2 regions of the Colwellia sp. NW0002-52-1 genome follow, and region 2 is predicted to be linked to the other one. Evidence: predicted binding sites of a transcription regulator. Region 2 holds the regulator's gene; the other holds the start of a gene.

Region 1 (3,428 bases), on a different contig from region 2:
AGAAAAAGCGCAGCAACAACCAGAATATTATGATGTAGTCACCTGCATGGAAATGCTTGAACATGTTCCCGACCCAGCTTCTATTATACAAGCCTGTGCACAAATGGTTAAACCTGGTGGCTTTGTTTTTTTCTCTACATTAAATAAATCTTTAAAAGCTTATTTGCTCGCAATCGTTGCTGCTGAGAAAATTTTAAAGTTAGTCCCTAATGGCACACATGATCATAAAAGCTTTATCCGCCCTTCTACTTTAATCGGTTGGGCTGAATCGTTTGATTTAAAATGTATAGACGCTGCAGGCATTCATTACAACCCATTAACTGAAAACCATAAATTAACCTCATCACTAGATGTTAATTATATTTTGTGTTGCCAGCGTCTTTAATTTTTATAAGACACGCAATCATCGCGTTGTTTAATGTTTATATTAAACGTTTAAAAACAACGCGCCTTCCCTTTTAAACTTACCTTTAACTTAGAGCTGCATTATGCCTTCAACTAACAATAAAAAACAAAACTTAGCAAGCGTACTATTTGATCTTGATGGCACCTTATTAGATACCGCTGATGATTTAGGCGCAGCTTTAAATTTTGTTTTAGCACAACACAATAAACCGCAAGTGGCGGCAAAAGATTATCGACCTGTTGCCTCAGATGGCGCCTTAGGCTTATTATCTCTTGGTTTTGGCGATGCTATTAAAGAGTTTGATTATGAAACATTGCGTAAACAGTTTTTAGATTATTACCAAGAAAACATCGCCGTACATACTTGTCTTTATCCTGGTGTAGCTGAATTACTGCTGCATTTAGAGACTAATAAAATACCTTGGGGTATTGTAACCAACAAACCTGAGGGCTTAACTAAAGCGTTACTTCCTCACTATGCTGAATTTAAACAATGTGCGGTTATGGTAGCTGGTGATACATTACCACTGCGTAAGCCTGATCCAGCTCCTATTTTATATGCTTGTGAACAAATAGGAGTCGATCATAAGCAATGTTTTTATGTCGGCGATGCACTTCGAGATATTCAAGCAGGTAATAGTGCAGAAATGACAACATTTGTTGCTAAATGGGGCTACATTCTTAGTAATGAAAATTGTGCTTCATGGCAAGGTGATCACATAATAGCAAACCCAATTGATTTAATATCCTTTATTAATGTATAAACCCGTTGTTAATTAACACAGCTTAACGCTATTTCTAATACAGAAAAGAAATAGCGTTTTAATATTTCTTTTAGCTTAATTTAAAGCTATTAATACCGATTTTTGACATCCACTATTTTGCGTCTCTTTTTAATTTTTTAAAATATAAGGTAGCTATATTATAAGATAACGCTAACCTAAACACTTAGTCACTGGCTTGACGATAAAGCTCGCGTTATTAGTTTTATCCCATCTAAACAATCAAATGTTTTTTCCTTATGTATTAAAGGTAATCTTAAAGCGTTGATAAAACAATCACTCGTCAATTTGTCTGTTCAATAACTAAACTAAAAACATAAGATACTGTTAAATAAGGATATTGTTTTTTATATTACCTTTAGTCATATAAAACGCAAAAATTAACTTAAAATAATTTAGTCGTTAAAAATAATTTAAAATAACCGTTGCGTTTTACAAAAACCAAAATTAAAAAGCACTACTAAGTTAGTTGTCACTAACAGATCTTTTACTCTAAAAAAATCAACTAAAAAACGATCTTTTTTATCGCTTGCATTGTCATGCAAACCTCACTATCTTGTGATTAGATTTTTAAAAACCCCAAGATATAGTGCATTTTTCATTCAGAGACACTATGAGTGACATACGATTTATCTCGTATAAAAGGCAACTTGAGGTAATTAACATTTTAATCACCTATTGTGGGTAATTAAAACAACAAATAGATTTACAGGTCATTCATGAATAACAACCTTTTTGTTACAAAACGCAACGGCTCTAAAGAGCCAATCGACTTAGAAAAAATCCATAAAGTTATTGCTTGGGCTGCTAACGGCTTAGACAATGTTTCGGTATCTCAAGTTGAACTTAAATCACATATTCAGTTTTACGATGGTATTAAAACTGCTGATATTCATGAGACCATTATTAAATCAGCTGCTGATTTAATTTCAGAAGAAACACCTGACTACCAATATCTATCTGCTCGCTTAGCGATATTTCATTTGCGTAAAAAAGCTTACGGCCAGTTTGAACCACCAGCCCTATACCCACATGTTGTAAAACTAGTTGAAGCTGGAAAATATGATGAGCATTTATTAACTGATTACACGCCTGAAGAGTTCGAGCAACTAGAAAGTTTTATGGATCACGCACGTGATTTAGATTTTAGTTACGCGGCTGTAAAACAGTTAGAAGGTAAATATCTTGTACAAAACCGTGTAACTGGTGAAATTTATGAAAGCGCGCAATTCCTTTACATACTAGTGGCAGCCTGCTTATTTGCAAAATACCCTAAAGAAACACGTTTAGATTACGTTAAAGGTTTTTACAACGCTATTTCAACTTTTAAACTTTCATTACCTACACCTATTATGGCCGGTGTACGTACACCAACACGCCAATTTTCATCTTGTGTGCTAATTGAATGTGGCGATAGCTTAGATTCAATTAATGCAACGTCTAGCTCTATCGTTAAATATGTTTCTCAACGAGCAGGCATAGGTATCAACGCTGGTCGTATTCGAGCATTGGGCAGTACCATTAGAAACGGTGAAGCTTTTCATACTGGTTGTATTCCTTTTTACAAGCTCTTTCAAACAGCCGTTAAAAGCTGTTCGCAAGGTGGTGTTCGTGGCGGCGCAGCTACCCTATTCTACCCATTGTGGCATTTAGAAGTTGAAAGTTTATTAGTACTTAAAAATAACCGTGGTGTTGAAGAAAACCGCGTTCGCCATCTTGATTACGGCGTGCAGTTTAATAAGCTTATGTACCAACGTTTAATTAAAGGTCAATCAATTACCTTATTTAGCCCTAGCGATGTACCGGGTTTATACGACGCTTTCTTTGAAGATCAAGAAAAGTTTGAAGAGCTTTACGTTAAGTACGAAGCTGATGACTCAATTCGTAAGAAATGCATAAAAGCGATTGAATTATTCACGCTATTTGCTCAAGAGCGTGCAAGTACAGGTCGAATTTATTTACAAAACGTCGACCACTGTAATACACACTCGCCTTTTGATCCTACTGTTGCGCCTATTCGTCAAAGCAACTTATGTTTAGAAATTGCCTTACCAACTAAGCCAATGGAAGATGTAAACGATCCAAATGGTGAAATTGCCCTATGTACTTTATCTGCTTTCAACTTAGGCGCGATTGAAAACTTAGACGAACTAGATGGTTTAGCCGATTTGGCCGTACGTGCTTTAGATAGCTTGTTAGATTATCAAGACTATCCTGTACCTGCAGCACACACAGCGACTA
Region 2 (3,428 bases):
CGTGCCCACTTGGTATTGACTAATAATTGTTTGGCCTGTGGTATGAGGAACTATGGTTAAGCGAAATTTATCGTTGCTTAAGCTATTAACCGTTAGGCTAGTTCCATCAATAGTAATTGAGCCTTTTTCGGCGATATATGCTGATAATTCTTCCGGCATTGTTAGCCAGTAATCTATGCTATTACCTTTATGCTCAATCGCACATATTTCGCTAACCGCATCGACGTGGCCAGAAACCATATGACCACCAAATCGTGTTGTTGGCAGCATAGCTTTCTCAAGGTTGACACTATCGCCTATTTTATAATGCGCTAATCCTGTTCGCGTTAAAGTCTCGCTAGAGACATCAGCACTAAAATTAGCACCACCAAGAGATACTACCGTTAAGCAGATACCATTTGTGGCTATTGAGTCACCCAACTTTACATCAGATAAGTCTAGTGCTGCCGTATCTATAGTAACGCGCGCGCCGTCACCTGAACTATTGATAGCGCTTAAACGCCCTACGGCTTCTATGATCCCTGTAAACATGTTGTGTGTCTCATTTTCTGTATGCTGATAATTTAAATGTTAATTAGTGTAATACAATCTTATAAATTAACGACTGAACATGGCCGTTATTCTAATATCTTTACCAACCATACTGATATCAGTAATATTAAGGTCTTTAGCCTCTGATAACTGCAATATAGCCGGTATATCTACCAAACTTTTCCCTTCGCTGCCGATAAGTTTTGGTGCTTGGTATAGTATCAATTCATCGACCAAATTTTCGCTCATAAAAGCACCGGCTAGCTTAGCGCCTGACTCAATTAATATGTCATTTAACCCTTGTTGAGCCAGATAAATAAGTAAGTGTTTAAGGCTAATTTGCTCGCTATCTTTAGCTTTAGAAATAACTACCTGCTCTACGAAATGTGGCCATGTTTGTTCATTTTCAATAGATGTTCTAATTAATATTATTTTACTTGCTGTTTTAAAGATAGCGAGATCAGGCGTGAGCCTATTTTTACTATCAATAACAATACGAATAGGCTGCCTAACTTTAGACTTTTCGTAGCTGTTTTTTAGCTCACCCAAAGCGCTCCAGCGCACGGTCATTTTAGCGTCGTCAAAAATTACGGAATCTGCACCACAAATAACGCCACAGCTTTGGGCTCTTAGTCGTTGAACATCTTCGCGCGCATGAGCCGATGTTATCCATTGGCTTTCACCGCTAGCCATCGCCGTTTTACCGTCTAAGCTTGCGGCTAATTTACAACGAACATAAGGCAACTTAGTGGTCATCAAGCGAATAAAGCCCGGGTTTAAGTCTCGAGCATCTTGCTCTAATAAACCAAACTCTGTGGTTATACCTGCACTTTTTAAGCGTTCAAGACCACGGCCTGATACTTGTGGGTTGGGATCAACCATAGCGGCAATAACATGGCCCACTTGTGCTTTTATTAATGCTTCTGCACACGGCGGTGTTAAGCCAAAATGGCTACAAGGCTCTAACGTAACATACGCGGTGGCACCTTTAGCTTTAGCGCCAGCTTGTTTTAATGCATGAACCTCTGCGTGACCTTGCCCTGATATTTCATGAAAGCCTTCACCAACCACTTCACCATTAAGCACAATAACACAGCCAACTCTTGGGTTAGGCGATGTAGTGTAATGACCACGTTTTGCTAAATAAATAGCACGTTGCATAAACTGATGATCTTGTAACGAAAATTTATTCATTTATGGACTCAGGGTTAAATTTTCTGTCTGCTGATGACAAAATAAAAGTTAATCAATATCACCTAAGCGGGCAATTTCTTCACCAAATTCTTTAATATCTTCAAACGAGCGATAAACGGAAGCAAAACGAATATAAGCCACTTTGTCTAAACTTTTCAGTTGCTCCATAATAATAGTACCAAGCATTTCACTCGATACTTCGCGCTCGCCGGTTGCTCGTAACTGCGATTTTAATTTGTTAATCGATAGTTCCATTTCTTCGGTGCTTACGGGTCTTTTCTCTAAAGCACGCAGCAGACCATTACGCATTTTATCTTCGTTGAAAGGTTCACGAGAGCCATCACGCTTAATAATACGTGGCATAACTAACTCAGCACTTTCAAACGTAGTATATCTCTCGTGACATGCTAAACATTCACGACGACGACGAACTTGATGGCCATCTGAGACTAATCTAGAGTCAATAACTTTAGTATCGTTAGCTGAACAAAAGGGGCAATACATTGAAATATTCCGTAGTTAACATGTCATAGACATTTTATTGTCAGTATTTTAATGGAAAACAGATCATTAAGCGAAATAACTTATTATTATTCGCAATATAACTTATACCATTGAAATAAATAATCGTTCATTTTAAGGCGGTTTAAATCGTCAATAACTTATTATATTTGGTATTACTAAAAATTTAACAAATAAAAAACAGTCAAAAAAAATGGCCACAATTGTGGCCACTTTTAGATGTTCATTTAGCTTAAGTAACACGGCTAAACACTACTTTTATCTCGAGTGCTTAGCGCTAAACAGTTACTTATAAACAGGGAAACGTGCGCAAAGTTCACTAACGCCTGCTTGAACTTTAGCAATAACATCATCGTTTTCAATATCATCTAAAATATCACAAATCCAGTTCGTGGTTGTTTTAGTTTCTTCTACGCCAAAACCACGACGAGTAATTGCTGGTGTACCAAGACGAAGGCCTGAAGTAACAAATGGTGAACGCGGATCATTAGGCACAGAGTTTTTATTTACCGTGATATGTGCGCGACCTAAGGCGGCATCAGCATCTTTACCTGTAATGTCTTTGTCTATTAAATCTAATAATAACAAGTGGTTGTCGGTACCGTTTGAAACAACTTTATAGCCACGCTCTTGTAACACTTCAACCATAGCTTTAGCGTTATCTAAAACACTTTGTTGATAAACTTTAAACTCAGGTGCTAATGCTTCTTTAAATGCTACGGCTTTTGCAGCAATAATATGCATTAATGGTCCGCCTTGGCCACCTGGGAATACTGCACTATTTAATTTTTTGTAAACATCTTCATCATTACAACCAGAAACAATTAAACCGCCACGTGGGCCAGCTAATGTTTTATGTGTTGTCGTTGTAACTACATGGGCATGTGGTACTGGGTTTGGATATAAACCAGCAGCAACTAAACCAGCAACGTGAGCCATATCTACGAAGAAGTATGCGCCAACTTTATCAGCAATTTCACGCATACGAGCCCAATCAACCACACCAGAAAACGCAGAGAAACCACCAATGATCATCTCAGGCTTATGCTCTAAAGCTAAGCGCTCTAATTCAGCGTAATCAATATCGCCAGTTTCTGGGTGTAAACCATATTGAATAGCTTCATATGACTTTCCTGAAAAGTTAACATGTGAACCATGCGTTAAATGACCACCATGCGCTA

The links. The regulator NrdR, encoded in region 2, represses ribonucleotide reductase genes. The targets are predictions, from matches to a motif close to AAACACNANATNTNGTGTTT.
Region 1: nrdA (class 1a ribonucleoside-diphosphate reductase subunit alpha) is a predicted target of NrdR. The motif match lies at 1,763-1,782, and genes of this name have one in related genera.

What each region holds. Positions count from the first base shown of each region.
Region 1 is NZ_BAAJLU010000003.1:58,863-62,290, reverse strand. Features, by position in the region: gene ubiG (bifunctional 2-polyprenyl-6-hydroxyphenol methylase/3-demethylubiquinol 3-O-methyltransferase UbiG) at 1-385, shown strand, start outside; gene AC27H3_RS04490 (HAD family hydrolase) at 489-1,169, shown strand; gene nrdA (class 1a ribonucleoside-diphosphate reductase subunit alpha) at 1,907-3,428, shown strand, end outside.
Region 2 is NZ_BAAJLU010000001.1:542,033-545,460, forward strand. Features, by position in the region: gene AC27H3_RS02255 (riboflavin synthase) at 1-531, opposite strand, end outside; gene ribD (bifunctional diaminohydroxyphosphoribosylaminopyrimidine deaminase/5-amino-6-(5-phosphoribosylamino)uracil reductase RibD) at 598-1,725, opposite strand; gene nrdR (transcriptional regulator NrdR) at 1,774-2,229, opposite strand; gene glyA (serine hydroxymethyltransferase) at 2,533-3,428, opposite strand, start outside.